DNA from 2 places in the Ferrimonas lipolytica genome. Region 2 is predicted to be linked to the other one. Evidence: predicted binding sites of a transcription regulator. Region 2 holds the regulator's gene; the other holds the start of a gene.
What was found. The regulator ArgR, encoded in region 2, controls arginine synthesis, uptake and breakdown. The targets are predictions, from matches to a motif close to ANTGAATANNTATTCANT.
Positions count from the first base shown of each region.

Region 1: argC (N-acetyl-gamma-glutamyl-phosphate reductase) is a predicted target of ArgR. The motif match lies at 3,231-3,248, and genes of this name have one in related genera.

Region 1 is NZ_CP051180.1:3,807,743-3,816,178, reverse strand. It holds gene HER31_RS17330 (argininosuccinate synthase) at 1-354, opposite strand, end outside; gene HER31_RS17325 (ornithine carbamoyltransferase) at 358-1,266, opposite strand; gene argB (acetylglutamate kinase) at 1,277-2,047, opposite strand; gene argC (N-acetyl-gamma-glutamyl-phosphate reductase) at 2,044-3,051, opposite strand; gene ppc (phosphoenolpyruvate carboxylase) at 3,420-6,059, shown strand; gene HER31_RS17305 (YceB family lipoprotein) at 6,062-6,607, shown strand; gene HER31_RS17300 (CinA family nicotinamide mononucleotide deamidase-related protein) at 6,598-7,887, opposite strand; rRNA gene rrf (5S ribosomal RNA) at 8,115-8,229, opposite strand; rRNA gene HER31_RS17290 (23S ribosomal RNA) at 8,311-8,436, opposite strand, start outside.
Region 2 is NZ_CP051180.1:2,987,880-2,996,315, reverse strand. It holds gene HER31_RS13720 (electron transfer flavoprotein subunit alpha/FixB family protein) at 1-239, shown strand, start outside; gene HER31_RS13715 (Fe(3+) ABC transporter substrate-binding protein) at 382-1,380, shown strand; gene HER31_RS13710 (ABC transporter permease) at 1,384-3,006, shown strand; gene HER31_RS13705 (ABC transporter ATP-binding protein) at 3,003-4,034, shown strand; gene HER31_RS13700 (Dyp-type peroxidase) at 4,121-5,038, shown strand; gene argR (transcriptional regulator ArgR) at 5,106-5,576, opposite strand; gene mdh (malate dehydrogenase) at 5,816-6,751, shown strand; gene HER31_RS13685 (ammonium transporter) at 7,246-8,436, opposite strand, start outside.

The DNA.
Region 1 (8,436 bases), 820 kb from region 2:
GTGGGAAACCGCATCGGCACCAATCTCCAGCGCTAACTCAACCTGCGCTTTGGCGATGATTGGCCGCGCCATGGCAGTGCCTAGCAAATAGGTTCCTTCATACAATGCGCCGGTCTGCAGAATAGGATTAACGTAATCAGCGACAAAGGCTTCTTTAAGGTCAACCACGTAACACGCGGACGCACCAGACTGCTTGGCCTTGTCTTCCACCCCAATCAACTCTTCTGCCCCCTGGCCAACATCAGCAACGAAGGCAACTACTTCACAATCGTATTGTTCTTTTAACCATGGAATGATCGCCGATGTGTCCAATCCGCCTGAATAAGCCAGTACAACCTTTTTAATCTGAGTCATTGTCTAATCCTTAAGAAGTGTTAATAAAATGGCGTTTTGGATATGCATCCGGTTCTCTGCTTGGTCAAAGATCAGTGATTGAGGGCCGTCCATCACTTCCGAACTTATCTCATATTCCCGATGCGCGGGCTGACAATGCAGCACCGAGGTTGCTCCAGTTTGATCCAATAATTGTTGGTTAATTTGGTAAGGCATAAATTTCTGTTTTACTTGTGCCAACGGCGTGTCATCACCCATCGATACCCAAGTATCGGCATAGAGGCAGTCCACTCCTTCAAGAGCACTAACCTCATTCGACAACAACAGCTCTCCACCGTGTTGCTTTGCTAGTTGTTGACATTGCTGAACGACAGCGCCATCGGGGAAACAACCGGGAGGGCAAACCACCACCATCTTCGCACCCAATTTGGCAGCGGCAATCATTAATGAATGGGTAACATTGTTGCCATCACCGACATAACCCAGCGCAACTTTGCTTAAATCATGGTGATGTTCAGACAGGGTCATAAAATCGGCCATGCCCTGGCAAGGGTGGTACAGATCGGACAACGAGTTCACTACCGGTACCGTGGCATACTCAGCTAACTGCTCTAGGCTACGGTGGCTAAAGACTCGTGCCACAATGCCATCACACCAACGGGACAGATTCAGGGCAAAATCTTTCACCGACTCACGCTCACCGAGCGCGCCATTTTGTTGATCAAGATAAAGGCTGTGACCGCCCAATTTATTGATGCCAATATCAAAGCTAACCCGAGTACGCAGGCTCGGTTTTTCAAACAGAGTTACGATGCTTTTGCCAGCCAATGCCTGACTGTGAGGCTGGTAGTCTTTTTTGAGCTGCTTTCCCAGCGCAATCAACTCTAGGATCTGCGCTTGGGAGATATCATTAATGGTTAAAAAATGGTTCATGGTCATCTCCTTATGCCTCAACCACAGTGCCGACCGGTTCACCTCGAACCAATCCGGCTAATTGCTCTGGGTAACGCCAACTGGCTACCAATACCCGGTTATTAATGGCTTTAGCCGCTGCCAAGGCGGAATCAACTTTAACCTGCATACCACCTTCGATAATGCCTTGCTCAATTAGCGTTGCCGCAAGCTCTGGGCCCAAGTTCGGTATCAACTTGCCTTTACCATCCAGCACACCAGAAACGTCTGACAACAACACTAATGGCGCCTTTAACAATTGGCACAACGCGGTAGCAGCCTGATCGGCATTGACGTTGAGGCGCTGCCCGTTGTTATTCACCGCAATCGAACAGATGATTGGCATCATCCCAAGTGCAAGTAAGTTTTCAGGTAAAGCTGCATTCGCAGGCTCAACCTCACCAACCATGCCCAACACCTCATTCATTTGTACCGCAGTAGTCATGCCACCGTCAGCCAACGATAGACCTACCGGCGTTAAGCCTGCTGCGATAGCTGCTGCAACCAAAGTAGAGTTTGCGCCGCCGGCGAGCGCTGCTGCAACCACGGGGATCTGCTCAGCAGGTGTAACCCGCAAGCCTTGGTGTTTGCTGGTGGTGAAGCCATGTGCAGTTAAGTGCTGATCCACCAACAAGCCACCACCATGCACTAAGACTGGTTGCCAGTCCGCCTGCTTAAGTTCAACTAGAGTCGTAAACAACCGTTCGATGCCGACATCACAATCCAACAATGCTCCGCCAACCTTAATAATTATCGGTTTCATAACCCACTCTCCACAGCAAAGCGAATATTCATGCACTGGAGCGCTTGGCTTGCCGCGCCCTTAAGTAAGTTATCTATTGCACTAACTACAACCAATACGCCACGCTCTGCATCCAGTTTCCAGCTCAGCAAACAGTTGGGAGTATTAGCTACATCATCGATTTTCGGCCACTGCCCAGTTGGCAGTAGTTGTACTACTGAGCTGTCGTTGTAACAGCTGTATGCAGCGTCGATATCAGCGGCTGTTGTGCCGTTCGGCACCTGTACAGTAATAGTGGCTAGAATGCCGCGTTTGAACGCCCCCAAATGAGGGGTGAACACCACTTCATGATCGAGTTGCAACTCAATTTCAGGCTGATGGCGATGCCCAAGCACGCCATAGGGAGTAAGGCTTACTTGGCAAAAACTGTTGTTAATAGTTGCCTTACGTCCTGCACCAGTTACACCACTAACCGCATTAATCACTGGACGGCTGCCATCACTAATTAATCCGGCCTGTTTCAGTGGCTTTAAAGCCGATAGCGATGCTGTTGGATAACAACCAGCCACCGCAATCAAATTGGCAGCGCTAATGCGTTCTGCTTGCCATTCAGCCAAGCCGTAGGCTGCAGTGGTAAGGAGTTCTGGTGCTGGATGCTCAAAACCATAGAAGTTTGAGTACACACTGGCGTCAGCAAAACGATGACCACCGGAGAGATCGAAAACCACCAACCCTAGCGCTAATAACTTGGGTGCAAGCTCCGCGCTAATCAGGTGATCCAGTGCTAGGCAAACCGCGTCGGTTTGGTTACCTAACTGCGCCAGAGCCATTTCATCCAATGGCAACAGTGGTAGGTCAACCGTGCCAATCAGGTTTGGATAAAGCTGCGCTAACGGCTTACCTTTATCAACACTCCCTGCGGAGACATACAAATGCGTTAGCTCAAATTGGGGATGCAGTTGAATCAGGCGTGCCAATTCTGCGCCGGTGTACCCAGATGCACCAATTACCGCGACCTTAACCATGGTCGTACTCCTTGCGGAAAATTCGGTTTGAAGATTAAACGTAGAGAAAGAATCGCTTTGAACCATTGACCCAAAGCAAGAAAGGCGGGGATTATCGTCGTCGCAGTTTGGAAGTAGATAAAATAAAAATCATATTCAACATCTGGTTCATCAAAAGACACAGGTGCAGATTATTTGATAATGACTATCCATGCAAGCCTTGTGAATAGTTATATTTCAATCGGCGAGGTTTTTTAGTTTCATTTCTGTATCAAAATTACATGTGCGGGCCGAGTTAATCTTGGTTATTTACCCGATACGACTTGACCATAAGTTGCTCAGGCCACAGTATCGGTTAGTTGAATCTCAAGTTTAGGGAAGAGGAAAAGATGGCGGATATGTATACGCAGCTTCGTTCTAACGTACATTTATTGGGTACGATTCTTGGTGATACCATGGAAGCGGAACTGGGCAGTGAGTTTCTAAATCGTATCGAAACTGTTCGTAAACTTTCGAAAGCCTCGCGTAATGGTGATGAACACGCCCGTGACCAGTTGCTTAAAATGTTAGGTGACCTCCACGACGATGAACTCATTCCTTTTGCTAGCGCATTCAACCAGTTCCTCAATCTGGCTAACATCGCTGAGCAGTTCCACTCCGTCTCCCGTAACTGCGACGAACTAGTTTGCGTACCAGATCCGGTCGAGCTGCTATTGGGCCGACTCCTCAACGGCAAGTTAAAGTTAGCGCCTGAACAGTTAATCTCGGAACTAGAAAAGCTCGAAGTTGATCTGGTGCTCACCGCCCACCCGACTGAGATCACCCGTCGTACGCTCATTAATAAATACATGTCGCTCATCGCCAGCCTAGGTGAACAAGAAAACACGCAGCTGACCGAACAAGAAGTGGCTCGCAACAAATTGCGGATCCGACAGCTGGTTGCGCAGATTTGGCACACTAACGAGATGCGTGATGAGCGACCGACGCCTGTCAATGAAGCCCAATGGGGTATGGCAACCGTAGAAGCGAGCCTGTGGCATGCGATTCCAGAGTTTTTGCGCCAATTCAGCGAGCAGCTAGAGCAGCAAACCGGCCAACAGTTACCCCCACATATCGCGCCGGTACGCTTTTCGAGCTGGATGGGGGGCGATCGCGATGGCAACCCATTCGTTACTGCTCGCATCACTGAAGAGGTACTACTGCGCAACCGTATTACTGCGGCCAACCTTTATATGGATGATCTCAATGAGCTTATCCGAGAGTTGTCGATGTCTAAGGCGACTCAAGCACTGCTGGTACAAACCGGCGAGTGTCGCGAACCCTATCGTGAACTACTGCGTCAGTTACGCAGCCGTCTCCAGGCGACCATTAACTACCTTGAGCAACGAGTAGACGGACACAATCCAGAGATCCATCAAAGTGCACTGATCTGGACCAAGAGCGATTTGCTTGAGCCACTACTGTTGGCATACAACAGTCTCAATGATTGTGGCATGCACCTAATTGCTAACGGCCTACTGTTGGATACCGTCCGTCGCGTCCACAGCTTTGGCTGTACCCTAGTTAAAGTCGACATTCGTCAAAGCTCTGATCGTCACGCCGATACGCTAGCCGAAGTGACTCGTTACCTCGGCCTAGGTGATTACAACCACTGGCAAGAGGAGGAGAAACAGAGTTTCTTGCTGCGGGAGCTATCATGTAAGCGCCCACTCTTCCCACACAACTGGAATGCCAGCGCGGACGCACAAGAAGTAATTGATACCTGCAAGATGATTGCCGAACAGAGTGAAGAAGCACTTGGTTCCTACGTTATCTCCATGGCAACCACCCCGTCCGATGTACTGGCGGTGGCACTGTTGCTCAGAGAGTGTCATTGCACCTTCCCAATCGGCATCGTGCCATTGTTCGAAACCCTAAGCGATCTTGATAACGCCCGTGACGCAATGGCGAAACTGTTTAGCATCGATTGGTACCGCGGTTATTGCCGCGGCCGTCAACAGGTGATGATTGGCTATTCTGACTCAGCCAAAGATGCGGGAGTAATGGCGGCATCATGGGCTCAATACCGTGCTCAAGAGGCCTTGGTTGAAGTGGCTCAACAAGCTGATATCGCCTTGACGCTATTCCATGGCCGCGGCGGCAGCATAGGTCGAGGTGGCGGCCCAGCACACGAAGCAATCTTATCGCAACCACCGGGCTCAGTAGACAGTCGCCTCCGGGTAACCGAACAGGGCGAAATGATCCGCTTCAAATTTGGCGTGCCAAAGGTAGCGGTACAAAGTCTGGCTCTGTACACCTCTGCAGTACTAGAAGCTACATTGCTACCACCGCCGGTACCCAAAGCCGAGTGGCGTACGATGATGGACGAGATCGCCGCTCACTCCGTTGCGGCATATCGTCAGATGGTATGGCAAGAACCGGACTTTGTGCCTTACTTCCGCGCCGCGACACCTGAACAAGAGCTATCGGCACTGCCACTGGGAAGCCGGCCAGCCAAACGTAAAGCCGATGGTGGTGTTGAGTCCCTGCGCGCGATACCGTGGATCTTTGCGTGGACCCAAAACCGCCTCAACCTCCCGGCTTGGTTAGGTGCAGGGGAAGGGTTAACCGTCTTGCTTGAACAGGGACATCGCGACACCTTACGTGAGATGTTCAACCAGTGGCCACTATTCCGCACACGTTTATCGATGCTCGAGATGGTATACGCCAAGGCAGAACCAAACCTAGCCCGTTACTATGAACAGTTGCTGGTTAGCGAGGACTTACATCACCTCGGTGAAAAACTACGGGAACGGCTGCAATTAGGCATAGAGTGCGTATTGGATATAACCCAAGCACAAGGATTAATGGACTCGACACCATGGAACAAAGAGTCAGTTGCACTGCGTCACCCCTACATCGATCCACTAAACTTCCTACAGGCAGAACTTTTGTTACGAGTTCGGAAAGAACAGGATAGTGAACACTTACGCCAGGCATTAATGCTAACCATGGCAGGTATTGCCGCTGGATTGCGTAATACGGGATAATGATGAAACGAACCAGAGCACTACTCATTGCTGCCAGTGCCTTGCTGGCAGCATGTTCAACCAGTTACAGCATTACTGAAGGCGAACTGGAAGGTTACCTAAATAAACAGCTTCGCCAGCAGCATGTCAGCGAGGGTAATAAGGATCTCGGGGTTGATCTGGTACTCGGTGATACTGAGGTTAATATCGGTGACGAAGCCGATACTGTGTCAGTTACCAGTAGCGCACGGCTCAAACTCAATACCCCCATTATCCCATTGCGGGCTGGGATCAGCCTTAGCTTCAAAGCGCGGCCTTATTACGACCCAGTTGAGCAAGCTATCTACCTAAAGGATGTAGAGCTTGCTGATATCTCAGCAAGCCCAAGTCAGGTCGAGAGCATCCTCAAACCTATCGGAATGCAAACCGGAGAGTGGGTGGGCGCAATCTTACAAAACCAACCAATCTACAGCTTGGATAACACCGATTGGCGCCAAGAACTCATTGGCAAGTTTGGTCGTGAACTAAAGGTATCACCCGGTAAACTTGAGTTTGTACTTCAGCCCTGATTGCTATCAATCCGCTTAAAGAAACCGTAATCGGCAAGTAACGGCTCATCGCGAAGGTGGCGCCTGATCATATCCAGCGCCACCGTTGCCGATAACTTACGGATCCCGTCACGTCCATGGCGCTTGGTACCTACCCGAAGTATTTGCGCAACATAGCCACCCCGGTGCGCTAGAGCAAATGCTACCGTGCCTACCGGTTTATCCTCAGTGCCACCATCTGGCCCAGCAATGCCGGTAATGCTAATAGCTATGTCACTATCAAGCTTCTGCAGCGCTCCCTGAGCCATCTCTACCGCAACCTGCATCGAAACAGCCCCATACTCTGCCAAGGTATTAGCGCCAACACCAAGCTCTTGCTGCTTAGCCTGATTGCTATAAGTAACCCAACCGCCAAGTAAGTAAGCCGAGCTACCAGCGATATCAACAAGGTTGCTCGCTACCATACCACCGGTACAGGACTCTGCGGTTACAACTGTCTTACCTTGTTCGAGTAATAGCTGATGGCATGCCTCAGCAACGTTATAAACATTGTCCCCTAACCATGAGTCGCCTAACGCCACACGAATATCATCAATAAGTTTGAGCCAGCGTTCCTCGCTGATCTCACCGCGACGCATCAACTTAATCTCGATATACGGCAACGAGGCGCGATAGCCAAGATCGACGCCATCTGGCAAAGCCACTTGCCCAAGCTGTTCAGCAAGCGCTGATTCACCCCGTCCGGTAGTAAGTAGGCGGTATAACTGCGAAGGCGATGTGATAGAAAAATCTCGCACTAGCCACGGCAAAATTTCATCATCAACCATCTTTTTAAGCTCCGATGGCACACCCGGTGTAAACACAAACCACGTGCCTTGCCACAGCACACGAAACCCACATGCCGTACCAACAGGATTATCAATCATCACTGCACCGGCAGGCAGCATCGCCTGTTTAATATTACTGTCTGGCATTACTCGACCATTTTTCTCGAACCAATCGGTCATGGTCTTAAGCCAGCCTTGATGCAGAACTAATTCAGCTCCCATTGCTATGGCCATAGCCTCACTAGATAGATCATCAATGGTGGGGCCTAGACCACCATTGACTAACACCACATCAGCACGCCCTGCGCGGTTCGAAAAAGCAGCGACCAGATCATCCATACGGTCACCTACCGTGATCCTCGAATGAAACTCAAGCCCAGTATCAAGCAAACGTTGAGCGACCCATGCCGCATTAGTATCAACGATCTGCCCTGATAACACCTCTTCGCCGGTGCAAATCATTTCTATATGCATGCCTTTCCCTGTCTTCATTATGTTCAACTTGGACTAGCATACGTGTTGGCGCAGCAAAGCGGTTACTTCTGCTCAACTTTTTCCACTATATAAATGACAAAAGCCCGCTCCTTTCGGGGCGGGCTTTGAGCTAACTGCAGCCTGCCTCATGTCGTGGCAGCCTCAATTATTTTGGCGCAGATACGAAAAAGCCCGTTCCTTTCGGAACGGGCTTTCTCTAAATAAGTGTCTGACGATGACCTACTCTCACATGGGAACTCCCACACTACCATCGGCGCAACTGCGTTTCACTACTGAGTTCGGCATGGGATCAGGTGGGGCCACAGCGCTATTGTCATCAGACAAAAAACGTAAATTTGGTAAGCTGACTTTCTCTACAATCTCACAAGCTCTGCGATATCCGCAAAACCACTTGGGTGTTGTATGGTTAAGCCTCACGGGTCATTAGTACAGGTTAGCTCAACGCCTCACAACGCTTACACACCCTGCCTATCAACGTCGTAGTCTTCGACGGCCCTTTAGGGAACTTATAGTTCCAGTGAGAACTCA
Region 2 (8,436 bases):
TCGATGCCGGTTTTGTACCTAATGACATGCAGGTTGGTCAAACGGGCAAGATCGTCGCGCCTAACCTTTACATCGCAGTGGGAATATCTGGTGCCATTCAACACCTCGCTGGAATGAAGGACTCAAAGATCATTGTTGCTATTAACAAAGATGAGGAAGCGCCCATCTTCCAAGTGGCAGACTATGGTTTGGTTGCCGACCTATTTGATGTGTTACCTGAGCTTGAAGCCGCATTGTAACCAATCACATTACTCAATACGGCACCTTCGGGTGTCGTTTTTTGCAACAATACCCGAGTGTTGTTCTAGGTAATTTGAGTCTATGTTACATTGCGGATACTATTGTTAAGGATAATTATTAACATTTGCACTTGGAGTTTACATGCGTCAGATTTTTGCTTTAGTTGCGTTGCTGCTCAGCGTTACAGCTCAAGCTGCTGAAACCGTTACCATCTATTCTTACCGTCAGCCTTTTTTAATTGCACCTATGTTGGAAAAGTTCACTGCTGAAACGGGCATTGAAACCGAGGTAGTGTTTGCTAAAAAGGGGTTAGATGAACGCCTTAAGCGTGAAGGTAGACTAACCCCCGCCGATGTAATGTTGACCACTGATATCTCTCGCTTAGCTAACCTGGTCGCGATGGACTTAGTCCAGCCGGTAGAGAGTGAAATCTTGACGAAAAACTTACCCGCGCAATACCGGGACCCATCCAACAATTGGTTTGCTTTGACTGTACGCGTGCGCAATGTTTACAGCTCTAAAGAGCGAGTTGGTAAAGCCAACTTAAGCTACGAAGATCTCGCAAAGCCTGAGTTTAAAGGCAAGATTTGTACTCGCTCCGGTAAGAACGCTTATAACATTGCCTTAGTATCGTCGATGATTGCTCACCACGGTGAAACCAAGACCATTGAATGGCTGCAAGGCGTTAAGGCTAATCTTGCACGCAAGCCACAGGGTAATGATCGTGCTCAAATTAAGGCAATAGCTGAAGGGGTTTGTGACTACGCCATTGGCAACAGCTACTACTTCGGAAAGATGCTGAGCGATGAGAAACAGCGTCCCTTTGCTGACCAAGTGGAGATTAACTTCCCTAACCAAGCTGATCGTGGTGCACACGTAAACGTTTCTGGTGCTGCGCTAACTAAGTACTCAAAGCATCCTGAAGCAGCAATCAAATTGCTTGAATTCTTATCAGCACCAATAGCACAGCAGATGTATGCGGAAGCAAATATGGAATATCCAGTGAATCCCATGGTTAAGCCTTCTGAGCTGGTATCGAGCTGGGGCAGCTTCAAATCTGATGACTTGCCGGTTCACCGTTTAGCTGAATACCATCAGGATGCGGTTAAGCTGCTTGATAAAGTGAAGTTTGATCTATAACCGATGAACCATTCCCTCAATCGTCGCTGGTTGTATGGCGGAATGATGATTACCTTGTTGCTGTTAGCGCCTGTTGGGGCGCTACTGCAACAGGGAATGATGCCAGCCAGTGAGGTGTTTACCGATCTGGCCTCGTCGGTGTTAGGGGATTACATAATAAACACCACTTTGCTGGTTCTAATGGTGGCGTTAGGCAGTGCTGTTATTGGTGTTCCTGCGGCGTGGTTAGTGGCCATGTGCCGTTTCCCACTGCAACGGCAGCTGCAATGGGCGCTGTTGTTACCCTTAGCGATGCCAGCGTATTTAGTCGCTTACGTTTATACCGACCTACTTGACTATGCAGGCCCCGTGCAAAAGGCGCTGCGTAACTGGTTTGGCTGGCACAGCCCCAGTGATTACTACTTTCCCGAAGTCCGCACTCTTGGTGGCGCTGCTATCATGCTGGCCTTGGTGTTGTTCCCATATGTGTTTATGTTAGCTCGCACTGCTTTTTTGGAGCAGGCGGGCAATTTGGTGCAAGCCAGTCGTACCTTAGGGTGTAGTCCGTGGAGGAGTTTCTTTCGGGTTAGTTTACCGCTTGCCCGCCCAGCGATTGTGGTTGGTGTGGCGTTGGTGGGCATGGAAACCATGGCTGACTTTGCCACTGTAAATTACTTTGCCGTGAACACCCTCACCACAGCGGTTTACGATGTTTGGCTAGGCTACGGCAGCATTAGTGCAGCGGCGAGATTATCTTGTTTGATGTTGCTCGGGGTGATGTTGTTGATTGCGGTTGAGCGCAGAGGCCGAGCACAACAAAAGCTGTTTCAACGTGGCGATAATCAGCAATCGTTTCATCCCTATACACTTGGTGGTTGGCGGGCTTGGTTGGCTTGCGGCTATTGCGTCACGATGCTGTTATTGGCCTTTGTATTGCCAGCTGCCATTTTGCTGAATTACGCTATCGCCTACTTGGATTGGAGCGAGCTAGATAAGTTTTGGCAGTTTAGCGGTAACAGTTTACTGGTTGCCGTGCTGGTGGCCCTGCTGTCTATTACGGTCGCATTGTTATTGCAATTCCTTGCACGCACCGGTGTGGCTAACTGGCCAAGTCAGATAGCGGGTTTTGGTTATGCATTGCCGGGTACCGTATTAGCCATTGGCGTGTTGATCCCGCTAACGTGGCTGGATTACCGTATTAATGATGTTGCTCAATGGCTGGAACAACCATTACCGGGACTGGTGTTATCAGGTTCGATGCTGGCGCTGTTGTTTGGTTACACTGTTCGTTTCTTAGCGGTGGCCTTGGGCAGTGTTGAATCAAGCTATAAGCGGATAAACCCAAATTTGGATATGGCGGCAGCCACTATGGGGTGTCAATCGCCGCAGATCTTACGCCGTATCCATCTGCCTTTACTACGGCGGGGGCTGCTGACCGGAGCGGTTATTGTATTTATGGAGTCGATGAAGGAGTTACCAGCAGCACTACTACTGAAACCGATAGGCTTTGAAACCCTAGCGACCTACGTCTATCAATTTGTTTCTGATGAAGCGTTGGAACTCGGTGCCTTACCTGCGTTAGTGATTGTCGCCGCTGGACTGCTGCCGGTATGGTTACTGAATCGAAGTTTGGAACAGTCACAATGACAACGACGCTCGAACTGAAACAGCTCCGCTGTAACTACGACGATAAAACGGTACTAGATGGCATCAACCTAACCGTTAAAGATAATGAGATTCTGGCTTTGCTTGGCCCAAGTGGGTGCGGCAAAACTACACTGCTGCGGGCAATCGCCGGTTTACAGGCCGATGTGCAAGGGGAGATCTGGCTGCAGCAACGGTGCTTAACTGCGGCCGGTAAACAGCTCCCACCTGAGCAGCGTAACGTTGGTATTATCTTTCAGGATTATGCTCTGTTTCCTCATTTAACGGTGGCTGACAATATCAGTTTTGGTTTGCAAGGCATGACCAGTGCGTGCAAACGTGAACGGGTCAATGAGATGCTCGAACTGGTGCGGCTTGAGGGGTTAGGGAAACGTTATATTCATCAACTCTCCGGTGGGCAGCAACAACGGGTCGCTATTGCTCGGGCGCTAGCTTATCGACCTAAGTTACTTTTATTAGATGAACCATTTTCCAATATTGATTCACAGGTTCGCACTGAGATGATGCGAGAAATTCGCCAGATCTTGCAGTCGCAAAAAGTGAGTGCCGTTTTCGTTACTCATGCTAAAGAGGAAGCGTTTGCCTTTGCGGATAAGTTGGCCTTGATGCATCAAGGTCAAGTGGTGCAACAGGGGCAAGCGGAACAGCTTTACCGATTTCCCGCGAGCCGTTTTGTTGCCGATTTTCTTGGTGGAGGGAATTATCTTGATGCGGTGGTCAGTGCCGTCGATGAGGTTGAAACTCCGCTTGGTTCGATCAAAAGCTTAAACCCGCTTTCATACCCGCCTGCCCACCAAGGGAAGCTACTGTTGAGACCACAGCAACTTAACCTAGTAGCCGATGATGATGGCAGCGGCATTGTTACCGCGCGTAACTTCAGCGGTACCTATTGCGATTATCAGGTTGAGGTAGGTCCGATTAGCCTAGCAGTGCGTTCGGAACGGTTAGATCTAGCTCAAGGAGCTAAGGTTGCAGTGTCTGCTTTACCTCACGCGTTGATTTTATTGTAATTGATGTTGGTTTTAGCGTTATCCTACTTGCTTGATTGCGGCTCAGTGAGCAAACTATTGCCAGTTGAATTTTGAAGGATAAGACAATGCCGAGAGAGCAGGGTGGGATCTGTGCAGAGGGTAATCTGCATGGGTTATATATGATGTTTAATGCCTACGAAGGAGCTGAGTTGGCATTGCCAGGAGTATTAGCTGGATTAGCGTCATGGCTGCAAAGCTCTGCTGATCGCAATGCTGATTGTGCCTTTAATGGTTTTGTTGCCGTTGGTGCTAACTATTGGGATACCTTGTACCCAAACCAGCGTCCGCCATTGCTTAATCCGTTCCCACAATATTCAGCTGAAGATCGGCACACTCCAAGCCAGCCGGTTGATCTGTTTATCCACCTGCGCAGCGACCGCCTCGACTTTAACCATGTCGTGGCGCAAGAAGTGTGTCGTCGTTTGGTTGGCTTTGCTGAATTGGTCGAGGAGGTGCGTAGTTTCCGTTACCTTGATAACCGTGACTTTACCGGTTTTGTTGATGGCACTGAAAACCCTACAGGCAGCCATCGGCGTGAGGTTGCCTTAGTCGCCGAAGGTGAGTTTGCTGGTGGTAGTTACGTTCATACCCAGCGTTACGTACACAATATGGCGCAGTGGCAACAACAATCGATAAAGACTCAAGAAGATACCATCGGTCGCACCAAGGTTGATAACGTTGAGTATCCATCAGCAGCCAAGCCTGCTTACTGTCATATTAAGCGTACCAATCTTAAAGATGAACACGGCAAAGGCATGGAGATTTTACGTCAAAGCATGCCTTACGGTGATATGAAGGAGCAGGGACTGTTCTTTATCAGCTGTTGTTATACCCCGGTACACTTTGAGAAGCAGTTGCATTCGATGGTTGTCGGTGATGGCCACGGCCACCACGATCACTTGCTGAACTATACACAAGCGGTAACGGGGGCTTCATTTTTTGCACCGTCGCTCGACTTTTTAGAGCAAGCTGCGAATCTATAAGCTGCCACAAAAAACGCCTGACTTAATCGTTAGGCGTTTTTGTATCTAGCGACTTAACTGGTAGAGGCTAATCGACGTAATTGAACAGTTCTTTGATCATCGCTAAGGTTGGCTCTAATTGAGCGTGGCTGGTTGGAGCGATGAAGATGGTATCGTCGCCTGCGATGGTGCCTAAAATCCCCTCAGCTTTACCCATGGAGTCCAACAGACGAGCAATCAATTGGGCGGCGCCTGGACTAGCGTGAACGACGATCATGCTGCCGTTATGATCAACATCTAATACTAGATTACGAAGCTGTGCATTCGCCGTTGGTACCCCAAGCTCTGCAGGTAAGCAGTACACCATCTCTTGCTTAGCGTTACGAGTGCGTACTGCCCCAAACTTGCTAAGCATCCGCGATACCTTGGACTGGTTAATATTGCTGAACCCTTCCCCTTGCAGTGCGGTAACGATCTCGCCTTGTGAGCCAAATCGCTCCTCTTTCAAGATCGATTTGAATACTCGTACTAGTTCGTCTTGCTGATGGCCTGTCTTCATAAGTGCTTTAATACAACAAAGTTAGCTTTTAAGGAGGGTTAGGTTGCATAAATAGTGCTTATAAAGCAAGAGTGATTCATATATACGGCATAAAAATTCATCATTACGTATTATCTACAGCCATTTTTGCTGCCATTGACAGTATTGATACCAGTCATTGCGAAACGTCTTACCTTTGGGTATTGTGGGCGCCAATAGAGTGATGTCTATCACATTTTCATGGAAAGATGGAGACAACGATGAAAGTTGCAGTATTGGGTGCCGCAGGTGGCATTGGTCAGGCCTTAGCCCTGTTGTTGAAACTGAACCTGCCTGCTGGCAGTAAATTGGCATTGTATGACATTGCGCCAGTAACCCCGGGCGTAGCAAAAGACATTAGCCACATACCTACCGATGTGGAAGCAACCGGCTTTGCCGGCGAAGACCCAAGCCCAGCGCTTGAGGGAGCTGACGTAGTACTGATCTCAGCGGGTGTTGCCCGTAAGCCAGGTATGGACCGTTCTGATCTGTTCAATATTAATGCCGGTATTATTCGGAACCTAACCGCTAAGGTCGCTGCAGTAGCTCCAACAGCGTGTATCGGCATTATCACCAATCCAGTAAACACTACAGTGGCGATTGCTGCTGAAGTGCTAAAAGAAGCGGGTGTTTACGACAAGAATAAATTGTTCGGCGTAACCACGTTGGATGTGATCCGCAGTGAAACCTTTATTGCTGAAGCAAAAGGCTTGAACGTTGCAGATGTTAAGCTAAATGTAATTGGTGGCCATAGCGGTGTGACTATCTTGCCACTGCTGTCCCAAGTTAAGGGCGTTGAGTTTAGCGCTGAGGAAATTGCCAGCCTGACTCACCGTATCCAGAACGCCGGAACAGAAGTAGTAGAAGCTAAAGCCGGTGGCGGTTCTGCCACATTGTCGATGGCGCAAGCGGCTTGTCGCTTTGGTTTAGCGGTTGTTCGAGGTTTACAAGGTGAGCAGGGCGTAATTGAGTGCGCTTACGTTGAAGGCGCAGGTGAACACGCTCGTTTCTTTGCTCAGCCGATTGAACTTGGTACCGCGGGTGTTAAAGCCATTTTGCCGTACGGTGGCCTCAGTGCTTTCGAGCAAGATGCACTGACCGGCATGCTCGAGACTCTTAAGGGTGATATTCACATTGGTGAAGAGTTCGTTAAGTAATAATGCTCTTTGCTAGTGCTAACAAACCGACGCTGATGCGTCGGTTTTTTTATGCTTTGATGTTGCCAATGCGCCGAGCCAATCACATTCTTCGCCACTGCGATATCGTCAACTGTATGCCAATTCAATTGGAGCCTATGAAACGCTGGACTTGGTGTTGATATGCACTTAGGTCTGCTACTGGGGTTGGCAGGCGAGGGTATAAGTCAGGGGGGAACTGCTAATTTCTGGCGCAGCAATCGGCATGATGATGCTGTTGTCGGTATTGGTTATTCGTGAGTAGCTTAGTGTTGGGCGATGCTAGTGATAGCCAAGGCATTGCCCGAGCGTTTCAGTTGAGTGAGCTAGCGGGTGCATTCGTAGGGTTGGTAATAACAGTTCATTTATTACTGCCGTTGCTCAGCTCGTACTAACGACACTCTTTTCTCGGCGCTAGATACAACAACACGCCTACAGCGGTAGGCGTGTTGGTAAGCTAGGCGAAACGCCGCGGATTAGCTTTGGCTTTTCACTGTGACGAACTCAGGGTACGCATCAATACCACAATCTGATGCATCCATGCCGTTGTACTCTTCCTCTTCGGTAACACGGATCCCCATGGAGTATTTAAGCGCTACCCATACTACGAAGCTGGTGCTAAATACCCAAGCGAAGATGATGGCAGCACCCAGTAGCTGGCCGCCAAAGGTGGCGTCGGCATTGGATACTGGTACTGCTAACAAACCAAATAGGCCACACACGCCGTGAACTGAAATTGCACCCACAGGGTCGTCCAGCTTAATCTTGTCCATCGCAACGATGGAGAACACTACTAAGCTACCAGAGATGCCACCAATCAGTGCAGCCATAGGCAGTGATGGTGATAGCGGGTCGGCTGTGATAGCAACTAGGCCAGCCAAAGCGCCGTTCAATATCATGGTTAAATCGGCTTTTGCCCAGGTGATTTTACAAAGCAGCAGCGCAGCGATGGCACCAAAGGCAGCAGCGGAGTTAGTATTAACGAAGATCTTAGCAACAGCGGTTGAGTTTTCAGCATCGGAAATCAACAATTGCGAGCCACCGTTAAAACCAAACCAGCCTAACCACAAAATAAAGGTACCCAGTGTTGCCAGTGGTAGGTTTGAGCCCGGAATCGGATTTACGCTGCCATCGGCGTTGTATTTCCCCTTACGCGCTCCTAATAAAAGCACACCAGCGATTGCTGCTGCGGCACCAGCCATATGGACAATGCCTGATCCAGCAAAGTCTACAAATCCGATAGTGCTAGAGATAAAGCCACCCCCCCAGGTCCAGTACCCCTCTATCGGATAGATAAAGCCAGTTAACACAACAGCAAACGCCAGAAATGCCCAAAGCTTCATGCGTTCAGCGACAGCGCCGGACACAATGGACATGGCAGTTGCAACGAACACCATTTGGAAAAAGAAATCAGACTCAAGGGCGTGATCGGCCCCCTCTGCTTGGCTGCCAATCAGGCTGCCAAAGCTTGGTAACCAGCCGCCTTCGACGTTGTCGACGTACATAATGTTGTAACCGACCAACAGGAACATGGCACAAGCAATGGCGTACAGTGCCATGTTTTTGGTTAGGATCTCGGTGGTATTTTTAGAGCGGACTAACCCCGCTTCGAGCATCGCAAACCCGGCTGCCATCCACATCACTAAGGCGCCAGACACCAAGAAGTA